Regions from separate parts of the Paraniabella aurantiaca genome, predicted to be linked through region 2. Evidence: riboswitches for the same ligand, from Rfam matches in the RefSeq annotation. Region 2 holds a riboswitch; each other region holds the start of a gene.
The links. A riboswitch is a leader RNA that binds a small molecule or an ion and turns the genes downstream of it on or off. The one in region 2 is predicted to bind cobalamin.
Positions count from the first base shown of each region.

Region 1: linked by a shared signal. The riboswitch ahead of metE (5-methyltetrahydropteroyltriglutamate--homocysteine S-methyltransferase) and the one ahead of ACLOAU_RS06760 (TonB-dependent receptor plug domain-containing protein) in region 2 are both predicted to bind cobalamin.
Region 3: linked by a shared signal. The riboswitch ahead of ACLOAU_RS24590 (TonB-dependent receptor plug domain-containing protein) and the one ahead of ACLOAU_RS06760 (TonB-dependent receptor plug domain-containing protein) in region 2 are both predicted to bind cobalamin.

Region 1 covers NZ_JBLOSY010000002.1:1,682,006-1,690,141, reverse strand. Annotated here, with positions in the region: gene ACLOAU_RS21305 (MbnP family protein) at 1-81, opposite strand, end outside; gene ACLOAU_RS21300 (hypothetical protein) at 265-630, opposite strand; gene ACLOAU_RS21295 (helix-turn-helix domain-containing protein) at 737-1,597, opposite strand; gene ACLOAU_RS21290 (hypothetical protein) at 1,635-2,012, opposite strand; gene ACLOAU_RS21285 (SCO family protein) at 2,029-2,643, opposite strand; gene metE (5-methyltetrahydropteroyltriglutamate--homocysteine S-methyltransferase) at 2,760-5,066, opposite strand; cobalamin riboswitch at 5,188-5,382, opposite strand; gene ACLOAU_RS21275 (response regulator transcription factor) at 5,994-6,371, shown strand; gene ACLOAU_RS21270 (hypothetical protein) at 6,432-6,644, opposite strand; gene ACLOAU_RS21265 (EamA family transporter) at 6,910-7,821, opposite strand; gene ACLOAU_RS21260 (aminotransferase-like domain-containing protein) at 7,914-8,136, opposite strand, start outside.
Region 2 covers NZ_JBLOSY010000001.1:1,584,663-1,592,798, reverse strand. Annotated here, with positions in the region: gene dnaN (DNA polymerase III subunit beta) at 1-480, shown strand, start outside; gene ACLOAU_RS06770 (TPM domain-containing protein) at 553-1,176, shown strand; gene ACLOAU_RS06765 (PQQ-dependent sugar dehydrogenase) at 1,270-2,886, shown strand; cobalamin riboswitch at 3,008-3,211, shown strand; gene ACLOAU_RS06760 (TonB-dependent receptor plug domain-containing protein) at 3,312-5,330, shown strand; gene ACLOAU_RS06755 (YncE family protein) at 5,341-6,444, shown strand; gene ACLOAU_RS06750 (hypothetical protein) at 6,478-7,602, shown strand; gene ACLOAU_RS06745 (DUF5074 domain-containing protein) at 7,618-8,136, shown strand, end outside.
Region 3 covers NZ_JBLOSY010000003.1:312,987-321,122, forward strand. Annotated here, with positions in the region: gene ACLOAU_RS24585 (MarC family protein) at 1-73, opposite strand, end outside; gene ACLOAU_RS24590 (TonB-dependent receptor plug domain-containing protein) at 173-2,137, opposite strand; cobalamin riboswitch at 2,229-2,451, opposite strand; gene ACLOAU_RS24595 (DUF6691 family protein) at 2,855-3,334, opposite strand; gene ACLOAU_RS24600 (YeeE/YedE family protein) at 3,345-3,908, opposite strand; gene ACLOAU_RS24605 (sulfite exporter TauE/SafE family protein) at 3,949-4,746, opposite strand; gene ACLOAU_RS24610 (APC family permease) at 4,937-6,271, shown strand; gene ACLOAU_RS24615 (trans-sulfuration enzyme family protein) at 6,273-7,442, shown strand; gene porK (T9SS ring complex lipoprotein PorK/GldK) at 7,655-8,136, shown strand, end outside.

The DNA.
Region 1 (8,136 bases), on a different contig from region 2:
AGGTTCGGAGGTATCTTTTTTACAGGACAAAAAAGCGGCCATGAAAAGTACGGCCCATACAAATTGTATTTTGTGGATCATGCTAGTTGATTATAGAGATTAAAAATGATTGCCATGCCTGACTGCGGGCATAAAATTTACAGGCATATTTAGTACTGTTAGCAATACAGCAGCATGGCAAAACCATGGCAGTAATTACTGACAGTAAAAAATAAATACCGGCTGCGAGGAACCGTTTGTCCCTTAAACCGGGAACTCATCCTATCAACTACAGGGAGGACGGAATACAGAACGAGGCATTTTTATTGCAGCACCCGATTCGGGTATATAGTAATAGCGGAAACCTTTAGTTTCGAAATGATTGACCGAAAGAAAAAAATGTTTTGAAGACAGGCTGTAATCGATCTTGGGAGCAGCTTTTTCTGCATCCTGTTGTTTTTTGGTTTCTTCTTCCCGGATCTTCTTGGCCAACTGGCATTTTCCATTGCACTGAAGCATCGGGCGCGCTTTATTAACGCAGTTCTTAGCGTATTTCTCCAGGTTAATTTTATAGTCAACCCATAGCCATACATTTCCAAAAGACTGGGCCGCAAATACAATTAATAATATGGCTACTAAAAAAGGTTTCACTGATTTTTGCAAAATTAACGGGTGCTATCTTCAAGCCTGTTTACATAATCATGACAACTATTTATACAATCATGCCATTTCGGGTATGCTAACCATCCCGCGGGCTTTACCTGTTTTTCCTGAATGTTTCGGGTGTTACGCCTGTATTCTTTTTAAAAAAAGTTACAAAATAAGACAAGCTCTCAAACCCCAGCTGAATGGCTATTTCGCCTACCGACAGACTTGTATAATGTAATGATCTTTGTGCTTCGATGACAACCCGTTTCCGGATAATTTCACCTGCTGTACTGCTGCGATACTCCTGGCAGAGCTTGTTCAAATAATTGGTAGTGATATATAGTTGTGCTGCGTAGGCGGCCGGAGTTTTCCATTCATAATAATGTTCCTCTACCATTTTTTCAAACTGTATCACTTTGTTCAGCCGTGCACTTACCTGTTCTGCAGCACCAGGTATATTGTTGCAACGGTCCAGCTCATTCAGGATGATGTTCAAATAAGATCTCAGCACCTGTTCACTACCCCGTGTTTTATACTCTTCGAACATTAAAGTATTTAACGAATGCCACTTCTCTGCATAATCTGTTTGGAGATTCAACCGGGATGGAACCTCACTGCTCAAAAAGGCAAATCTTTGTAATACGTTGTTATTATATCGCAGGGAAAAGAAGCTTTCTGAAAAGCAGATCATATAACCATTGGATCTGCCTGCTATATCTACCTGAACAATACTGCCTGGTTTAATACAAATAACATTGAATGGGGTAAGGTATATTACTTCATGATCGATAATAATATGACCACCCGGTTCCTGCACATGAATGAGCGTGTAAAACATCTGTTTGTGCGGCAATGCCAGGTGCGGGTAAGCATTCCCAATGCCCCTCCACTCTCCCATCCAGAAGAAGGGTTTACCTGTAGAAAATACATCAACAGTATACACAGGTATCGTATCTGATTTGGAACCCATGTAAATAATTTTTGATTAACACTATTATTATAAAATGCTAACCAATCAATATAGGGGGTTTCAGAATGGAAGACAGGACGCCTTGCAACAAAGCAGAATGCTGAGGAACAGGAAATGCCTGGTGTGCATCTGTGATGCTGACAGGCTTTTCTATATCTACTTTCCGGTTATCATAAAAAAGGAAAGTTTCTTTTAATTTCAATTCAGGTATATCCTGCTGGTGCTGTTCGTTTTCACTCAGCTGTTTTTCGAGATAGCAGGATCCTTTACAAAGAGGAATAGCATCGAACCGGTTGATGCATAAGTTATCTGAAATATAATCCCTGTTTAAATGAAAGGCTGCCAATATCACGAGGCCGCTTAAGGCCTGAAACAGGAAGGCTGCCAATAATGATATGAGGATGATTTTCTTCAAACGGGGCGAAGGTACATTAAAATTGTTCCCGGAGCAACCGTTTAATATCAGCTAATAAACGATCGGTTTCCTTAGGTTCCAGACTGTTGTACACACCACGTATATTCCTGTTTTTGTCGATCAGCAAAAAACCCCCACTGTGTACCAATCCTCCCGGTGCTGTGCTATCGGCATTTGCAGCTGAGTAATAGGATTTTTCGGCCAGCTTCATAATACTATCCTGGTTGCCGGTAACAAAATTCCATTTCGGAGCCGATACATCCAGCGTCTCTGTATAAGCTTTAAGCCGGGGAATGGTATCCCGCTCGGGATCTATTGTATGGGATATAAATGATACACGATCATCTGTTTGGTAAGCATCGTATACTTTTTTGAGCTCCCTGGTCATGACCGGGCAAATGGTAGGGCAGGATAAAAATATAAAATCGGCTATATATATTTTATCTTTAAAACTGGCGTTGGTTATATGATGGCCATCCTGGTTAACGAAATCAAAATCTGCAATACGCGGATATACCGGCTTGCCATTGACCATTGTAGCTTCTCCTAAAACCGGCAATCGCTCCTGCTCATTTCCACAGGAACATAAGGCTACCATAACTGCCCAATAGAAAAGAAAAACACGTTTCATGATATAAAAATAGCTAAAATGCAAATGCCACCAGGAGTGAACCCGGGAATGTAAAAGCCCCTTACCAGTTATACTCAAAAAAAATGGCAGCAGGTTTTTGCCTGCCGCCTTATTACTTAAGATACAAATTCAACCCCTATTTTTTCGCGGGCTTCATGGGCAGCAGCCACCATATTTTCAAGTGCTTTTTTAGTCTCGGGCCATTTACGCGTTTTTAAACCACAATCCGGGTTAACCCATATATGTTGCGCCGGCAAAAGAGTGGCTGCCTTTATCAGCAGATCAGTCATCTCAGTAACAGACGGTACTCTTGGTGAGTGGATATCATACACGCCCGGCCCCATTTCATTAGGATATTTAAAGTGAGCAAATGCCTCCAGTAATTCCATTTGAGAGCGCGAGGTTTCTATAGTGATCACATCGGCATCCATTGCTGCCACATGCTCAATGATATCATTAAACTCGCTGTAGCACATATGTGTATGGATCTGTGTTTGATCTGCTACACCGCTGGCAGCTATACGAAAGGCCTTGATGGCCCAGTTAAGGTACTCTGGTTGTTTTCCCTTCCTTAACGGCAAACCTTCCCGGATAGCAGCCTCATCGATCTGGATAATACTGAGACCCGCTTTTTCGAGCGCCAATACCTCATCACGAATAGCCAGCGCGATCTGGTTAGTAGTAACACTGCGTGGCTGATCATCGCGCACAAAAGACCATTGTAAAATAGTAACCGGGCCTGTCAACATACCCTTCATTAGTTGATTGGTTTGTGCAGCGGCAAAGCTGCTCCAGCGCACGGTCATATCCCTCGGGCGACTGATATCACCATAAATAACCGGTGGCTTTACACAGCGGCTTCCGTAGCTCTGCACCCAACCGTTTTTAGTAAACAGGAAACCATCCAGTTGTTCACCGAAATACTCCACCATATCATTGCGCTCAAACTCTCCGTGTACTAATACATCCAGCCCAATCGACTCCTGCCAGCGGATTGCTTCGATAGTAGCTTCTTCAATGGCCTGTTCATATTGGTCAAGTGTCAGGTCTCCTTTTTTATACCGGGCTCTCAGTTGCCGTATATCATCAGTTTGAGGAAAGGAACCAATGGTTGTAGTGGGAAACGCAGGAAGTTGAAAGCGATTACGCTGTACTTGCTGGCGAATAGGGAACGGGCTCTTTCGTGTAGCATCTGATTCATGAATGGCGGCTACCCTTTCTTTGACTGTTTTTTTGTGCACCTGCTCCGATTGCGCCCGGCTTTCGATAGCAGTTTTGTTGATCAGTAATAAATTATCATCCCCTTCAACGATCAGGCTCAAATCGCCTACTTCGTTTAGTTTCTGTTTAGCAAAAGCCATCCAGTTTTTAATCTCAGGATCGATGGTCGTTTCCAGATCCAGGTCAATAGGACTGTGCAGCAAAGAACATGATGGGGCAATTATTATTCTATCGCTACCTATTTTTTCAATGGCTTTATTGATAAATGACAATGATCTTTCATAACAGTTTTTCCAAACATTCCTCCCATCTACCACGCCTAGCGAAAGAATAAGATGATCAGGTATGGCCGCAAGCACTTCATCTAGCTGTTCAGGAGCCCTTACGAGGTCGATATGCAAAGCAGCTACCGGCAGGTTTACGGCGAGTTGTGTATTATCAGACAGGCTTTCAAAATAAGTGGCTACCAGGATCCTTATTCCTGCCGTTTCTTTGGCGATATACCGGTAGGCATGCTCAAAGGCTGCTTTTTCTTTTGCCGACAGATCCAACGTTAAAAATGGTTCATCCAGCTGTATCCATTTGGCTCCCAGCTGTTTCAGGCGGTTCAGAACAGCTATGTACGCCGGTAATATTTTTTTAAGCAGATCTATTCTTTCAAAACCGGTTTCCTTTTCCTTGCCCAGTAACAAATAACTAACGGGTCCGATCAATACGGGTTTAGCCTTTTCACCCAGCAATGCTTTTGCTGCCATGTATTCTCCAAAAACTTTTTGGGAGAACAATTTAAACTCCTGGTCTGCAGCAAATTCAGGCACGATATAATGATAGTTGGTATCCAGCCATTTGGTCATTTCCATAGCTGTAATATCTAAACCATCTTTCTGGTAACCGCGTGCCATTGCAAAATACAAATCCATTTCACTATTGGTTTTTACATCGGTTAAAACAGGCGTATATCGTTTAGGAATGACACCTAACATCAGGCTCATATCCAGTACTTGGTCGTAGAAGCTAAAATCATTACAGGGTATCAGGTCCATGCCGGCCTGAAGCTGCGTTTGCCAGTTTTCGTCCCTGATCTTAAAAGCAGTGCTCTGCAGATCTTTTAAATCAATGGCGCCTGCCCAATACTGTTCGCAGGCCTTCTTTAACTGTCTTTGACTACCGATACGCGGGTAGCCGAGGTTTTGCGTTTTCATCGAAAAAATGTTTTAAAAATGAATAAATGCTTTTTACGGCCCGGGCGCATAGCAGGCAAACCGGCTGCGTCCTGCAGCTTCAGAGATTACTCCCGAACCAATCGGCTCCATTATGCGAAAGCCCGTCTTACTAAACAAGGCAGGTCTCCTGGCTTGTAATATCCCGGTCATCCTTCCCATGCCGCCCTTAGCAACACAGTGGACATACCAGACCGGAACTTTTTTCATTACTTACAGTTGCGCGACAGCCCGTGATTTACACACGGTTCCCTATTAATGCTGATTTACATCGGTAACCTTGTTTAGCGGATGTATCAATAATTAGATACTTAAAGCAAATCTATTCCATGCAGATTAAAATGCTACATAAATAAAATAAATTAGTATATAACACTAAAAATAATAAGATAAGTAGAATAAAATAACAAAATAGATCAAATATGTTACAGGATTTAGTGCTTTAAAAGGATACTGATCCCAAAGAATAATATGCCTCCATGCCAGGTGACCATTATTGTTATATAAATGTACCGGTACCGCTCTGAACACACTGTATCCACTTACATCTTCGGGCATCAATAATAGTGTTGAAATAAATTTTGTGCAAACGTATGCGCAAATCAGTTTTCACACAGGTTCCGTTTCGTTTTCTATTGTTGTTAAATAAAAGAGCTCAACTGCTATAATGGGCTCCTGAAATAATATCCCTGTAAAGGCCTGTTTAACCAAATTGTAATCAGCATATTACTAAAAACAATCCCATGTTTGGATCTTTACTGTTTTTACATGTTGACTTTAGTTGTTCATTGCAAACTCCCATAACCCGTAATACATAAAATTTTCTTTTAAAATTTAACAGATGCCCTGCAGTTGTTTAGCTTTTCCCATTATCAATCTAACTCTATACATTTGCGTCCCGAAGACTCTATGCAAGGAAAAAATTATACGCTGGCTGTTTTTGATTCAGACAGGGCCATGCTGAACGCATGTGCGTTAATATTAAAGGAACAGGACATCGACATTCATGCTTTCGCTAATAGCGGAGACTTTGTCGATCAGCTTCAACGTTCTGCACCGTCGGCTATTTTGCTCGACAATTCTATTTTGCCGCATGGCGGACTTGAGGTATTGCGTTTACTGAAACAACACAATGAGCTTAACAAGATACCCGTCATTTATATGACCGCTAACGGAGCTATAGGCGATAAGGTATTAAAGGAAGGTGCGGAGTATTTACTGATCAAACCCTTTGATTTACTGCAGCTCACTGCTACTGTGCTTAAGGCATGTGGCGCCGGCCATTAACATATCTTACCCCCTCAGGTAAAAATCATCCATAAAGCTGGTTTTACCGGCTTTTCTAAATCAGGTCCGATCCGGCTCCCTGCTTATAATATCTGTAATTAAAATATGGCCTTCATCAAATAGCGTAAAAACAAAATCCTGTTTATTTAACGCTTCCTGATCGATTATTTCATGGGTAAAAGCCAGCAAGATAATTACCTGCTGAATAAACTCATCAGATTCTGATTTCGCAAGCAGCTGTACTACCTGCTCATAAGTTAATTTCGAATTCATAAGCTATTTGCTGGGTATTAAAAATATAGCAACTATGGCTGCAACCGCACTCCTTACGTATCTATATACTCCTCCACGATCTTGCCGCATTTTTCGGCCAGCCTGGTTTCTTCGCCGTCTATTTTCCTCATTACATCATATAAAATGTTCCACAGAAGCTATCAGGGCTCAATGCTCCTTTTAGTTCGCCAGGTGATTAATGATGAAACCTACAGGTCATGAAGTAAGTTGGTCGTAAGGCCCCGTAGGGTATGCCTCCACCGACCTACCTTATCTTTAACCTCAATCGCTTGAAAGTGGCAAGTATGTATTTCTCAAGCAGATTGAAAACCAAACCCACCATTACGAATACAGATGCCCCTATCTTCCAGAAAGGAAGCGGTTCATTGAGCACAACAGCAGCACTTAAAAATCCGATAACCGGTATCAAAAGTGTAAACGGCACTACTGCTGCGGTTGCGTAGGAGTTAAGCAAAAATCCCCATAGACCATAGCCAACATGAGTGGATAAATAAACAATATAAAGGATGGCTAAAACAGTCGGCAGTGATATATTTTGAAGAGCACTAACCATGCGTTCGGGCCCCTCAATAAAAAACGAAAGGAGCATCATAAAAGGGAAAGCCACCAGGTTGCCCCAAACAACAAGCGAAAGTGGCGATTCAGCATCTACTTTTTTAGAAAACATATTGCCGGCCGACCAGGAAAGAGCGGCCAGTATCGTTAATATAAGCCCCACAAATGAAGAGCTGTCACCCATATGAAAAGCAACAATACCAATACCAACGAACGATATAAGCGAGCCACCTATTTTCCACATACCCGGCCTGTCCGCAAAAAAGAATGCCGCAAGACCCATAGAAAAAAACACCTGCACCTGCAGCACCAGGGAAGCCAGGCCCGTTGAAAGCCCCATTTGGATACCACTAAATAACAGTCCGAATTGCATGACGAAGGTAAAAATACCATACCCTATAATATACTTCAGAGGAGCTTTGGGACGGGGAAGCAGAAACACCCAGGGAAATGCCGCCAGGCCAAATCGAATCGCACATAACAATAAAGGAGGGAATCCCTTTAAGCCATAATAAATAGCGATAAAATTAAGTCCCCAGATCAACACTGTAAAAAGCGCCAAAAAAAGATGCTTGGCCGATAAGTTCAATGCATTCCCCATATCCGATATATTACTCTATTGTAGCCGGCAAATTTCCGAAACCTGTCGATATAAATACAGATACAGTTTTGAATATTTTTATGGATACAGATTTACAAAGCCTGTTTAACGATTTTGCCCAAACGTTTCAGGTCAAACTCCAGCCGGTCGTCCCATTGCAGGGCAAAATTCAAACGCATACAATTATTAAACTGATTGCGTTGGGTAAACATTCTTCCGGGCGCAAAACTTAATTTTTGCCTGATTGCAGTATCAAATAACCCGGCTGTATCAATACGCGGATCAAGCTCCAGCCAGAGAAAAAAACCACCCTGT
Region 2 (8,136 bases):
ATCACTTTAAATTATAATACCAACCACTTTTTCGTAACCCATGGTACTACCCGCCTGAGCTGTCGTTTAATTGATGCCCGCTTCCCGGATTATAAAGTAGTAATTCCAACCGAAAACCCGTACAGACTTACAGTAATCCGTACAGATTTCTTAGGAGCGCTTCGTCGTGTTAGTGTATTTAGTAACAAAAGCACTTACCAGGTGGCGTTAACTATCAGCGGCAGCGAATTACAATTAGCAGCACAGGATGTTGATTTCAGCTTCGAGGGTAATGAGCGCATGAAATGCCAGTACAACGGTGAAGACCTGCAAATTGCTTTTAACGCTAAGTTTTTGATCGAAATGCTGAACAGCACACATAGCGAAGAGGTATACTTAGAATTGAGTACACCAACTAAAGCAGGTTTGATTAAACCGGTTGAGCAGGATGAAAGTGAGGAGCTGTTGATGCTGGTAATGCCGTTGATGCTGAATCAATAGTTTTTATCTATAATGGCATCGATTTTGCCTTTCAGGGATTTCCCGGCATAACCGGGTTATCGTTCCATTATTATGACAGCACTTTTTCAACAATTTCGTACAATTCGACACGCTTCCTTAAAGTGTGGCATCTTCTCCAACAAATGGTATTTGTTGGCAGGTTTCATTATATGCTTATCATCGGCATGTAATTCTTCCGGCAAAGTCAATAACACTGCTGCAAAACGAAAAACGGAAACGAAAGTAATTCTTCCTGCACAACAGGTTGCAACCCCGGCCGGTATCAATTACGTATACGATTACGAAAACATATTTACACCCGGTGAAGAGAAAAAACTGGATTCCCTTGCCAGGGTATTTGAAAAAAGCAACCTGATCCCTATCCGAATTACAACCGTAAACGATCCGGCAGTAACCGCCGAAAACTTTGATCAGGGTAATAAAATCTTACTCGATGAGTGGTCGGGTATTCATGGCAAAAGTGACCGATGTATGTCCGTCAGCATCAGCAAACAGTTACGACGTATCAGGATTGATTATGGTCCGTTTGTTTCGCGGCTGCTTAGTGATGATGAAGCCAAAGCTATAGTTGAAAATCAATTCAAACCCTCATTTAAGCAGGATCAATTTTTCCAGGGTAGCTGGAACGGTTTAAACGCCCTGATGGACACCATTCGTAAAAACATTAAGTTTTAGAATATATTGACTTTGAGCTGGTAGGAACCGCAGAACGGCTCAATATTTGCTTTTTGGACATTGCTGATAGTTTTTAACCCCTAAACTATTTTTATGATCCAACGCATCCTCAACACCCTTTTGACCTTTTGGGCATGCTTCATTTTTATTGTTCCGGTCTTTTCACAAACAACTCCAGATATTGGCTACCAGCCCCTCATATCCGGTGGTGGCCTAACAACTCCTATCGATATTGTTAATGCCGGCGACGGCAGTAACCGGCTTTTTGTAGTGCAACGTGGAGGCACCATTCGTGTATATGACCAAAACCTCAACTATATCCAGGATTTTCTTACCGTTAGCGATGTTGGTACGGCGGGTGAGGGAGGCTTATTAAGCCTGGCATTTCATCCCAATTACGAAACCAATGGCTTCCTATTTGTTTACTATACCCGCCCCGATTTTAGCCTGGAAGTAGCACGTTACAGTGTCAGCAGCGGCAATAGCAACAGTGCAGACCCCGCCTCAAAGCAAATCGTCATTAATATTCCGCATCCCACTTTTAATAATCATAATGGAGGCAAAATAGTGTTTGGACCCAATGATGGCTTTCTTTATTTAGGCACGGGAGACGGAGGTAGCGGCGGAGATCCATCCAATAATGCACAAAACGGTAATAGCCTGCTGGGCAAAATGCTTCGCATTAATGTCAATACACTTCCCTATACTATTCCCCCCGACAACCCCTATGTATCCGACCCTAATATAGCAGACGAGATCTGGGCTATAGGCCTGAGAAATCCATTCAGATGGAGCTTTGACAGGGCCAACGGCGATATGTGGATTGCTGATGTTGGGCAGAGTGCCCAGGAAGAAATTAACTACCGGCCGGCCGGCTCCACCGGTGGTATCAATTACGGGTGGCGTTGCTATGAAGGACTGGCTTCTTATAATACTGCAGGATGCCAGGCAGCATCTAATTATATTGAGCCAATCTACACCTATGGGCGCGATAATACTGTCGGCGGGCAATCTGTTACAGGCGGATTTGTGTATAGAGGTACCGAATTCCCGTCCCTGGCCGGTTATTATATTTTTGCAGATTATGTGTCCGACAACCAATGGGTAATCACTCCCGACAGAACTCAAATGCTTCAACTACCGGATGCGGGTTTCCCGGCTGATATCGTGGCTTTTGGTGAGGCCGAAAACGGAACGCTTTATGCAGCGTCATTATCTGGTAACACTATTTATAAAGTAATAGATAACGCTGCATTGCCCGTAACCTTTGGAACTATTAAGGCCACCCGAAAAGAGGCTAACTTATATATTAACTGGACAACGCAGTCTGAAACCAACAACAGTCATTTTGAGATTGAAGGATCGGTTGATGGTAAAACCTTTGCAACAATTAAAACGGTGGATAGCAAAGCCATTGATGGAAATAGCAGCAGCACTATAAACTATGCAATAACGCTTGGTAAAGACAGCCTGGGCATGATGTTGGGAATTTCACTTTTAGCCGTGTTGACTATTGCCGGATTCAGGTCTGGTAAAAAATGGGGTCAGGTATCTCTGCTGGTATTAGCCGTATTTATTGTTGTCAGCGCTTGTAACAAAAGAGATGTAGCAAAAGGTCCTGGAGATAATACCTTATTTATACGCATCGCCCAGGTTGATAAGGATGGAACCAAACGGTATTCACAAACCGTGCAGGTCGTAAATGAGTAAGTAACGTTTTAAGTCTGATAAAACCTATACTCTTCTTTTGAAAAGCTGTAATCCTCTTATAAGATTACAGCTTTCTCTTTTATCCTTTTATAATTCATCTCCTTTTCTTTAAAAAATACACCTACCTTCGCGCCGCATTGGTTCAATACGCCTTCCGGGCGCTATTGATTAAAAGGGAATCAGGTGCAAATCCTGAACAGTCCCGCTACTGTAAGTTCTAAAAAACATTTTGACAAATCTTAGCCACTGTTCTGAAAACGTTGGAACGGGAAGGCTGCTCAAAATGAGAACAAGTCAGGAGACCTGCCAAAGCAGACAGATGTTAAGCTTTCGTGGACTGAAGCTTGAACGCAAATGCTTTTTATAGCAACATATTTGTTTTCAGTTGTTCGCAAAGCTGTTTGATTCATTTAATCAAATAGTTAATGCAGTATGTTTTAAAAGCCCTGGCAGGCTTATGTTTATTGCTGTCGGTACTGTTATGCCCCAAAGAGATGGGTGCACAAACAGGCGACAGCATACTTACCCGTGAGTTGGAAGAAGTTCAGGTAAACGGCACTAAAAAAAAGTCCCTGGCTGCATCTGTTTCGCCCGTGCAAGTGCTATCGGGCGAAGCATTACAGCGTTTAAACAGCTTCTCTGTTGCAGATGCCATCCGTTATTTTTCAGGTGTACAGCTAAAAGACTACGGAGGTATTGGCGGGCTGAAAACCGTGAACGTGCGTGGCATGGGAACACAACATGTGGGTGTATTTTATGATGGCATGCAACTGGGCAATGCTCAAAACGGCATCATCGACCTGGGTAAGTTTTCACTGGATAATGTTGAAGCCATCTCATTATACAATAGCCAGAATCCTGATATATTTCAGCCTGCAAAAAGCCTTGGCAGCGCATCCTCCTTTTATATAACAACACAGCAACCTAATTTTAAAGATAGTCAATCGTATCATTTAAAAGCTGCGTTAAAAACCGGCTCCTTCGGGCTTGTTAATCCTTCTGTTTACTGGCAGCAAAAAGTAACTGCCAATATAGCCACCACCGTCAGTGCCGAGCTCATCAACGCACATGGCAGGTATAAAACACGTTATAAAAAATGGGCTTACGATACCTCCATTGTACGGCAAAATGCAGATGTTGCTTCGCAAAGAATTGAGCTGGCTATACAGAATCTCAATAAAGACACGACCACACACTGGAAAATACAAGGGTATTTTTACAACTCCGAGCGAGGCTTACCCGGGGCCATTGTTGCAGAGCGTTTTTATAATTCACAACGGCTATGGGATCAGAACTTTTTCACACAAGGCTCTTTCCAACACCGGTTTTCGCAACGCTACAGAACGCTACTCCGGTTTAAATATGCAAATGATTTTACCCGTTACTTAGATACCACTATTAAAAAGATAGGAGGGGCGCCACTCAATAACAACTACCGGCAACAGGAGTATTACAGTTCATGGGTGAATGAGTTTACCATCAAAAAATGGTGGAAGTTATCATTGGCAACCGATTGGGCGATAAACCGCATGCAGGCGAACCTCGATGACTTCGCCTATCCTACACGTAGTACAAAACTTGTTGCTATAGCCACGGAAATGTCCTGGGCTCCCATAACCATATCAGGCAATTTACTGGGCAGCTTTATTAACGAAAAAGTAAAGCGCGACGATGCAGCCACCGAAAAGCAGGAACTAACTCCGGCGATCAATATTTCCTGGAAACCATGGAGTAGCATTCCCCTTAGCTTTCGCTCCTTTTATAAACGCATTTTCAGAATGCCCACGTTTAATGATTTGTACTACACTATTGTTGGCACTACCACATTAAGACCTGAGTATTCAAACCAATACAATATTGGCGCACAATACAACGAATATTTTTTACCGCTAAAACTGGGCATCACCCTGCAGGCAGATGCCTATATCAACAAGGTGCAGGATAAAATTATAGCCATCCCTGCTAATAATTTATTCCGATGGAGCATGATCAACCTGGGCGCTGTTTCCATCAAAGGGATAGATATCCATACATCATACTTCCTTAAGCTAAAAGAAAAACTTGCATTAAATGGCTCGCTCAATTATTCGTACCAGGAAGCCATTAATAAAACAAACGGGCAACGCTCGTATGGCCACCTGATCCCTTATGCGCCCAAACACAGTGGTTCTGCAACTTTGCAGGCATCTTACCAAAACTGGGGAATTAATTACAGCTTTATCTATACAGGCGAACGATACATGCTACCGGAAAACGATCCGCAAAATTATTTGATGCCCTGGTATACGCACGACCTCTCGCTTACTAAAAAACTGGCGCTTCGAAAAACTTCTGTTGTTGTGGCTGCCGAGGTTAATAATCTTTTTAATCAATACTACGATGTGGTCATCAACTACCCTATGCCGGGAAGGAACTACCTCGTAAAACTTTCGTTCCATTTATAATTCTACTTCTATGAATCAAAAACAAATTAACACGCTACTCTTCTTTACCCTATTGGTCCTGCTGGGATCCTGCAGGAAGGACCATGAGTATACCCCGCCGCCACAGTCAACCGAAGCAGACTCTACCAGCACCGGCTTCTATCTTTTAAATGAAGGAGGATGGGGCTATAACAACGCTACCCTTGACTACTTCGATGTGCACAATGGTATCTACACAAGGGATGTGTTTACCAAAGACAACCCCGATGCAGTGTTGGGCCTGGGTGATACGGGCAATGATATTGGCATATATGGCAGCAAATTGTATGTGGTGATGAACTGGTCAAAAAAAATTGAAATACTGAATGCTGCTACTGGTAAGCGAATCAAGACGATTACCGATAATACACATAAAGCGATCGAAAATGCGCGCTATATCACATTTGCCAATGGCTCTGCCTACCTGAGCTCTTATACCACGTCTGAAAAAGGAATGGTGCTTGAAATAGATACCGCTACACTAACCATCAAAAGAACGGTGGAAGTAGGCCGCCAGCCAGATGAATTGGAGATAGTGGGTAATAAACTGTATGTAGCCAACAGCGGGGGCTATAGCCAATCGAACCTCGAAAACTATATTTCGGTAGTAGACCTTGCTTCTTTCACCGTTGTTAAAGCCATCACTGTTGCCCCTAACCTGAGACGATTGAAAAAAGACAGCAGAGGTACTTTATATATCTGTCCCTGGGGAACTACCAATAAACTATATGTGGTAGATACAAAGACTGATCGGCTGGCCGATTCTATCACTGTAAAAGTGGAAGATTTTGCTATTCAAAATGATACCGCTTATGTATATGGTGCTGACTATGGAGCCAAGAACCATTCATTTACCCGTATTGACCTTAAGACGCAAACAGTATTACCCGGATCCTTTATTACAGACGGAACGAAAATAGAAATCCCTTATGGTATCGCTGTTGATCCTAACAATGGGAACATTTATATAGCCGATGCGCGGGACTATGTGGAAGCTGGCGACCTGTTTTGCTTTGATGCGCAGGGAAGGTTAAAAAGCACGATTAAAAAAACCGGTATTATACCAGGGCATATTGCCTTCTTTAACCGGAAATAATAACTACAATATTTAAACACAAAAAAAACACGAATGAAACATTTGAAACTATTGTCGATCCTATCATTTTTCTTGTTGCTCTTAAACAGTTGTTCTAAAGATGACGATATTCCGGCGCCCATTATAGAGTTATCTGTAACAGAAAAAACTATCCAGACAAAAATAAAAGAAGCTGTTACTATTACTTCCCGCATTACTGTTGGCACGGCGGTAAAAGAAGAATGGCATGTTGGTAATGAACTGATCTCGACCAGCAGTACATTCAATCACATTTTTGAAGTGGCGGGTAATTATAAAATTTACTACCAGGCCAGTAATAATTATGGTATTTATAAAGACAGCTTTGATGTAAAAGTAGAGGCCATCCTAAGAGAAAACGGTACCAACCAATATGTCACTTCTTTGTTTGAGTTTGTGCCGGCTCCGGGACAGTTCATTAACAAAGCACCAGGCAACCTGGTAAGCGCAGAAGGTCTTCTTGGAAAAACGGGTATGGTGAGCCTGGGCGCCTGGGGCGGTTATGTAGTCTATGGCTTTGATCACAGTGTTCCTAATAAAGATGGCAATGATATAGATGTAACAGGCAATGCGCTTACCGAATGGAGTGAGCCGGGCATCATTTACGTAATGGTAGATGATAATGGCAATGGCAAACCAGATGATACCTGGTATGAGCTGGCGGGTAGCGAGTTTGGTAAAACTGATGGTACTTATATCCGCGATTACGAAGTAACTTATTTCCGCCCGGAAACCTTAGATAAAGACATTGCCTGGACTGACAACAAAGGCGGTACTGGCTTTGTAAAGCGAAACACTTTCCACAGGCAGGCTTACTTCCCCGAATGGATCACAGCCAACAGCTACACGTTAAAAGGCTCCTGGCTGAAAACAAAAGTAGATCCGTCAAGGCCCACTTATGTCGTATCTCTTCCCTACGACTGGGGGTATTCTGACAATCAAACAGAAGCTAATGGTGGCGGAAAAGTAGATATCAGCAACGCGGTAAACGTCACTGGAAATAAAGTGAATCTGAAAGCAATCGACTTTATTAAAATTCAAACCGGTGTACTTGGTGATGGTGGCTGGCTAGGTGAAGTATCTACCGAAATAACCGGTATCAAAGACATGCATTTCTCTGCAAGCAACACAACTAAATAAACAAAATTTTAATTGATGACTATTTTCAACAACAAATACCTGTCCCGCTTATCGATAACAGCTGCAATAGCTATCTCCCTTACAGCCTGCTCTAAAAATGATGACCTGCCAATAGGTGGTCCTGACCAGGTTGAGAGAGCACCTTATGCCAATGGCTTCTTTATTATAACTGAGGGCTCCTATGGTCAAACCTCCGGAACGGTACAATTTTATCGATATGGCGCAGACACTGTTGCTACCAAAGTTTATGAAAAAGAAAACCCGGGTAAGATAACATCGAATGCCGCTAAAACGAGTACGCTGCAATTTGCAACCATGTACAGTGGTAAGCTTTTCCTGATGAGTAAAATAAACGGCCCTCTTATCCGGTTGGACGCAGCAACATTAAAAGAAGAAGTGCGGTTTAACCAGGAAACCAGCAATTGGAGAAGCCTTGTGGGCATTAAAGGTGCCGAAGGGTTAGTTAGCGCCAATGATGGAGTGTATGCCCTCAATTTAAATACTTTAATACCGCAATATAAGCTAACATCAGTA
Region 3 (8,136 bases), on a different contig from region 2:
CGGATCCTATGATATCAATAATAGCAAAAAGGGTGAATGCAACAGTAAGAATTTCTTTATAGCTAAAATTCATGCGAGCTGGTTTGTTTGGTTACCAATAGCAAATGCTCTACGAATATAGATCATTGTTTTGGGTATCCGACAGTTGCTGGTTCCCGTTTGCCAACGCGGCTTACAAATTGAAATTCACCCCTAGTATATAGTTGGCTCTACGACTGTTGTAACCATACACATCAAAATATCTCTGATCGGTAATATTTCGCAAATCGGCAAACAGGTTTATCTTTCTTTTAATAGCATATGATGCATAAAAATCTATGGTATAGTAAGCAGGCATCGGGTTGGGGCCGCCTAAATCATATTCGCCGGGAATACGTTCTCCAATATACCTGAACGCCGGAGCTACGGTGAGGTTCTTAACAGGGTTCAGTGCCAGCGTACTATTTACAGTGAAATTAGGCCGGCGGAAAAGATTTCTGGATGACAGGCCTGCATTAATTCCCCGCCCATTGATATAAGTAAAATTACTTACCCACTGCCCTATTTTACCTACGGCTATATTGCTTTCTACCTCAAATCCGTAATCATTCTGCTCATCCCGATTCATATACTTACTTGCAAAAGTTTCGGGATCGGTATAGTAAATGATCAAATCTTTGATGTCTCTTTTGAAGGCTACAAGTCGTAACGAGTTTTTTTGATCGTTGGTAAATGTTTGTACCCCTAGTTCATAATTCACACTTTTCTCAGGCGCCAAATCCCTGTTACCATATTCACTATATAGTTGATACAATGTAGGAACGTTGTAACCGCTTGAAATATTGACAAAAACCCGTGTTTGTTCATTCACGTTGTAAGATGGATTAAATGTAAATGTTGTGTTGTTACCGTACAAACTATTATGATTTAAACGACCTCCTACTTCCAGATTAAAGCCCCGTATATCTGTAAAAAGAGCTGATGCATAGCCAGAAAAGTTCCTAACACGTGCAGAATCATCCTGAATGGGAAAAGCATCGTAGGGCCCATAATTGGAAATACTATTAAATGTTTGATTTGTTTTCTGAAAAGTATGCTGCAGCCCAGCCACCAGTGAAATATGGCCAGTGAAATCGTGGTTGCCATATAAGTCTGTTACAATAGAACGGCCTTTTAAATTATTTTCAGACCAGATTGTATAAAAAGAAGCATTGGGATCAATTCTTAGTGCACCTATGTCAGTACTATCATTGTAAAAAAACCGGTCGGAGTTGATAAAGCTTTGAACCAGGTGCAAAGCCGACTTCGAGTTCTTATAATTAACGCTTACACTGTTCACCATGTTTTTAATACGGGCCCTTACATCCCTGTCGTCCTGGTATGCACCGCCGTCAGCATCCGTTTTAAAGAAGCCATAATTATTGGTGTAATTAACGGTTACAGATGGCGAAAACCGGTAGCCCAGATTCGCCTGGAAACCATCCTGCTTTAAACCATCCTTATCAAATCCCCTGCTTCCCATGCTGTCGTATGCGGCAGAAAAGCCATCGGTATTAACCCGGTTATAATTTAAATGATAGGAGAATTTATCAACGTTTCCGTTTACGCCTGCACCTACTCTCCATGTATTATAACTTCCATAAGCAACAGTGGCTGAAGCCCCTATTTTTCGGGGACCACCTTTTTTGGTAATTATATTTACTACTCCTGCTACTGCTGCGCTTCCCCATATTGTACTTTGAGCACCTTTCAGTATTTCAATACGCTCTATTTGGTCCGGATTAATATTATTAAGATCATAGGTATTGGTGATCATGTTAGGGTCCTGAAGAGGAACACCATCGAGAAGAAACAATGTATTGCCGGTTGCCGCGCCACGCAGATACAACTCCTGATTACTTCCCGGCGCATTATTAGCTCCTACGGTAAAAACACCAGAAAACTGGTTTAATATTTCGGTAAGCGATTTTCCGCGATTGTTTATTAATGTAGATTGGTCTATCACCGTAACTACTTTTCCGGTCTGTGATTGTTTTTGTGATTTTTTTGAGGCCGTTACAATCACCTCATCTAAATTCCGATCAGAACCTTTTTGGATTTGAGCCTGAAGCGTGCTACAGAATGGCAGAACAGCTAATACTACAATTACTTTTTTCACTCTTAAATTGTTTTAGTTGAACGGCAGGGCAAAAAGAAACATAAACGCAGCAGCGGTTACATTTCACGCTTTTTCACCCGAAAGCCTGAATAATATTGAATGAAAATTGGCAGGTCTTCTGGCTTGGTTCAACTTCGCTCCCTTCCCATCCGCCCGTCGGCGAACAGTGGATCATGAGCGAAAACAGGAATCTGTAATTCCTGTAACCTTACAGCTACGGGGATAGCGCCGGACTCCATGCCTGCGGCAGACAAGTACACCGGACTTCCCTTTTAACTCCGCTAACTGCGGAGACCAAAATTCGGCGCAAAAGTACAGAAATGTATTAAGCTTGTTTCAACATGAACAAGGGGTCTTAAAATACCTACCCGCCCAAGGCTCCTGCTATTTCTTAAAATATATGCCTACGCAGCCCTCTCGCAGGTATTACCTGACTAATATAATTACACAACCTTCACAATATTTGAAATCTGGTGCAGCGGCTAAATCATATTGAAGCTATAACAGCTTATCCCAAGAGCATCATTTTAAGTACTACAGCACCTGCACTATACTATAAAAGGCAACGCCGCTTCGGGAACCACCTTTACAACATCATCCATGGTTACAAGCGCCGGCGGAAGCGCAGGTCCCGGAGGTGGCAGATAACCCTTACAAAAAAGATAATGACTATAAAAACATTTTAGGATCGGCTCATAGTCAAAGAAAAGCTTTCTCTTAGTGAGGGAGCTTTCCTCTTATATAACCATACACCCAGGTACCGGCAATAGCACTGAGCAACACTACTGCTACAACAGTAAACCCCGACCCGATCTGTGCAAATAAAGGACCCGGACAGGCCCCGGTCATGGCCCAACCTAGTCCAAACATAAGCCCTCCGAAAATCTGGCCTTTATTAAATTTTTTAGATTGAAAGGTAACAGGAGTTCCATCTATGGCCTTTAAACCCAACTTCTTTATTATCCAAACAGAAATAATTCCCACAACCACTGCACTTCCTATTACACCATACATATGAAAACTCTGCAGCCTGAACATCTCCTGTATACGAAACCATGAAACGATCTCGGCTTTTACAAACACAATTCCAAAAACAATACCCACCAATAAATACCTTAAATTATACGCAATATTGGTATTGACAGGTTGGGTATTATCTGAAGACTGGACTTCAAAATCAGTAACCTTATTGTTCATTGATGTAGTTTTATAATTTCATGATGATAGGAAGTAAAACATTGGCCATGACAAAGCCACCGGCCATAAAGCATATCGTTGCCACAAGAGATGGCCATTGCAGATTACTTAGCCCCATAATGGCATGACCACTTGTACAGCCACCTGCATAACGGGTGCCGAAACCAACCAGGAATCCGCCAACTATCAATAGTATAAAACTCCGCAAGGTTAGTAAATGTTCCCAGCTAAATATTTCCTGTGGTAGTAAATGCCTGGTATCCGTAACATTATAGGCCCGTAGTTCTGCAGCCAATGCGGGCGCTATAGATACTGCGTTGCTGTCAGATAACCAATGCGCGGCTATAAATCCACCAACGAGGATGCCTGCTACAAAAAACAGGTTCCAGATCTCTTTTTTCCAATTGTATTGAAAGAAGGGAATATTGGCTGGGAAACAGGCTGCACAAATATGCCGAAGGTTGGCTGATATACCAAAATGCTTGTTGCCTAGTAATAATAAAGTGGGTACAATCAACCCTATCAGAGGGCCGGCCACATACCAGGGCCAGGGCTTTTTAATTAACTCCATCATAGTCCATAAAGTTAACCAATTGCCCAATCATTATTTATTATTAAAGCGAAAACAACCCTATTAGTTCATGCAGCAGAATATAGGTGCCCATTAGCAAAACGAACCACCCAAAACCTTTTTTCAAAAAACTTCCATCAATTTTTTGACCAATCACCGAACCAATGAGAACCCCTATAACAGATATCCCCGTTATTTTAAACAGCAAAGGCCAATTCATTTGATGATGGGTTACATCATCGGCAAAACCTATGAGACTATTCAGCGTGATTATTACCAGCGAAGTACCAATAGCTTTTTTTATGGGCAGCCGGAGCAATACTGTTAAAGCAGGTATTAACAGGAAGCCCCCTCCAGCACCCAATAAACCTGTAACCAGTCCTACTGTAATACCATATAAAGCAATAGTACCGGCTCCTGCCTTGTGAACAACGCTCCTATTCTTTTCCTTATCGTCTTTTATCATTGAAAAGGAGGACACAATCATTAGACTGGCAAACAACAACATGGTCAGAAGAGACACCGGCATTTGATATCCGGCAATACTTATAAATGAAGGAAGATGAGGTATAAGATAATGCCTTATACAGAAAACGGTAACTATTGATAAGGTTCCAAATACGACAACCGTTGTAATGTCAACTTTTTTATTTGCGAAGCTATTCACTGAACCAACCAGGCTGGTTATACCCACAATAAACAGTGAGTAAGAGGTTGCCAGAACGGGAGATACCTGGAAGAGATACACCAGTATAGGAACGGTTAATATAGAACCGCCTCCGCCAACAAGTCCCAATGTTAAACCAATTAATAATGCTGCTATGTAGCCCGCAATCTCCATATATTAATATACAAATATGCATGTTTTAAAGTACTAAAGGGGGATAGCCTTTCAATAATTCTTTATCTTCAGTACTCATAAACGTTTTTAAAACAGCGAGCAATTGGCATAAACTATCAGACTTTTAAACACAAGACTTGAGAAAACAACTCTTACTCACTACTGCAGCTTGCTGCCCAAAAATTTACGAATGAAAAAACAGCTCGGTCTTTTTGATCTGACAATGATCTGCGTATCCTTTGTGATAGGGATGGGTATATTCAGAGCCCCTGTAAATGTTGCTAAAGCTACTCCCGATGTACTGACTTATTTTCTTTGCTGGCTGGCAGGAGGCATCGTTGCTTTTTGCGGAGCATTAACCTATGCCGAAATAGGATCCCGCACTCCTGCCACGGGAGGATATTATAAAGTTTTTTCCTATGCCTACCACCCGTCAATAGCATTTGCTATCAATTGTATCATCCTGGTCAGTAATGCAGCTTCGCTGGCGATGGTGGCATTGGTAGGGAGCGAGTACCTCTCTGGCGTATTGTTTCCGGCATCAGATAAGATCAAAACAATAGAACTTTCGTTTGCCATCATTGCTATCATTATTTTCTATGGGGTAAACATGCTGGGGCTTAAGCTAAGCTCCCGCGCCCAGAATATTCTGATGATCATCAAAATAGGAATGGTTCTTTTGCTCATCGTATCTATTTTATTCGCACCCGCTGCGCCTGTCATAATACCGGGAAATGCTACAACAACGGCTCTTACTGACTATATCAAAGCTTTTGGTATAGGACTGGTTGCGGTGAGCTTTACTTACGGTGGCTACCAGCAAACCATCAATTTTGGAGAAGAGGTAAAAGATCCGTCGCGCACTGTACCACGTAGCATTTTTTGGGGCATTTTTATTATTGTGTCTTTATATCTCCTGGTAAACTATGCATATGTCAGAGTAATAGGTTTTGAACAGCTAAAAGACAGCAAGAATATCGCCGCCATTATGGCCTCGAAAGTACTGGGTACCAAAGCCGAAAATATTTTATCTGTATTATTGTTCCTTGGCGTATTGGGCTATATCAATGGCTCACTCCTGAGTAATCCGCGGGTCATGTATGCAATGAGTAACGACAAGGTACTTCCCGCCTTATTTTCCAAAACCAATAAAAACGGCGTTCTTACTTCATCATTAACTATTTTCTCATTGATCGCCGTACTCGTTGTTTTCTGGGCTGAAGAATTTGATAAAATCCTGAGCTTTTCTATTTTCCTGGATTGTTTTGGTATGGCGCTCTCAGCAGGAAGTATTTTCTACTTCAGGAGAAAAACGCGACACCTGGATGGTACAGGCATTTACAGTATGAAGCTTTATCCGCTTCTGCCGGCTATTTTTATTGCTGCTTATGCATTCCTGGCCGTTAGTATTGCAGTAGACTATCAAAAAAACAACTATGCCGCGTTAACCGGTATTATTGTATTGGCAGTTTTTGTAGCTATCTATTTTCTATTTTATCGAAAAAATAAAAAAACTTCTTTATAAAATGGACCTCTCACATATCATAAATGAATTCGGAGAAAACAGGGATCAATACTTTAATGCTGTAGCGCCTCCTATTTGGCAGGCGAGTAATTTTTCGTTTAAAGATGTAGAAAGTTTTAGCAATGCTTTCGAAGACGAAAGAAACGATTATATCTATAGCAGAGGTATCAACCCTACTACCGACATTCTGCGCAAAAAACTGGCAGCTTTAGAGGGTTCGGAAGATTGTTTGCTTTTTAGCAGTGGTGCAGCGGCCATTTTTGCAGGGATACTGGCCAATGTAAAAGCGGGCGACCATATCGTATCAGTTAAAAATCCGTACAGTTCTGCAAAAAAAATGTTCGATGCCATTTTACCCCGTTTTAATGTTACTGTAAGCTACATTGATGGCAAGCTGGTTGATAATTGGAGGGAAGCAACCACAGACAATACCGTTTTATTTTATCTTGAATCGCCCAACAGCTGGACCTACGAGTTGCAGCCCTTACAGGAAATAGCCGAATTTGCACGGGAAAAAAATATTATCACCTTTATAGATAATACTTATTGCACTCCAATCTATCAGAATGTAATGGAACTGGGCATTGACATAGCTATGCAAACTGCCACCAAATATATCGGTGGTCACAGCGATACGCTGGGCGGTGTTCTTTGTGGGACAAATGTCATGATGAAAAAAATTTTTGACACAGAATTTATGACAATTGGCAGCGGGTTGCAGCCATTTAACGGGTGGCTGCTATTGCGTGGTCTGAGAACACTTCCCATGCGCCTGGAGCGAATCAAACAAACAACAACGGAAATTGTCAGGTTTTTAGAGCTTCACGAAGCAGTTGAACGACTGATCTTCCCTTTCCATCCGTCTTTCGACCAGTATGACCTTGCTAAAAAACAGATGAAGGCGGCCCTGGGACTGGTTACCATCATTATTAAAAATAAAAAAAGGGCGGCCATCATCAAATTTTGCGAAAGTCTTCAACATTTTTTAATGGCGGTAAGCTGGGGAGGGCATGAAAGCCTGGTTATTCCCCGCTGCGCCTTTGTAAAAGAAAATGTGTACGATGAGGACAATGAAAGCCACCGCCACATCCGGCTTTATTTTGGCCTGGAGGATTCCGATTACCTGATAAATGACCTTCAGCAAGCATTGTTGCAGGCAGCATGCGTATAAAAAATTATCATAAATTATTTATTAAAAATCAGCGGTCCGCACTGTTTGGTCTGTGAAATCGGGGGGTTTCATCCAATTTAAAGCCGCGCCTGTCCAACAGCAAGGTTTAAAATGTTATTCAAGGCTTATATTTGCGAAACAAAATCCTTTTTTGGTATATGTTTTGCTCGAAAAATGAGTTTTGTAAAGTTTTAAACCTTATCTGTTATAACATGAAGAGACTTCTGGCTGTAGTATTTGTTCTTTTTTTAACGACAAATTTTTCCTTTGCACAAAAAGGGCAGCGATTAAAGAAACTAGTAAGTAAAAAATCCGATATCTCTGCAACTTTACCTTTATCAGTTGTTGAAATCCCTACCGGAACCTTCGTAATGGGAGACGAAGCTGATACTTCCTCCGTTTTAAAGAAAGAATTATCCAAACCAGTGTTAATAAGTGGATTTTATCTGTCGCAAACAGAAATTACCAATGCACAATACAAAGAGTTTGTTTACTGGGTGAGAGACTCCATAGCTGCCCGCATTTTGGGGGGAGCATATGTTTCCATTATCGCGGGTGATACTGCTGTAAACTGGAAACAGGCATCAAAAATCAATTATTCTGATCCCCAGATTATGAGTCAATTGGGCGATTTGCTTATGGATCCTTCCAAGACCATAAACAACAAAAGAGCTATTGACCCTCAAAAACTTGT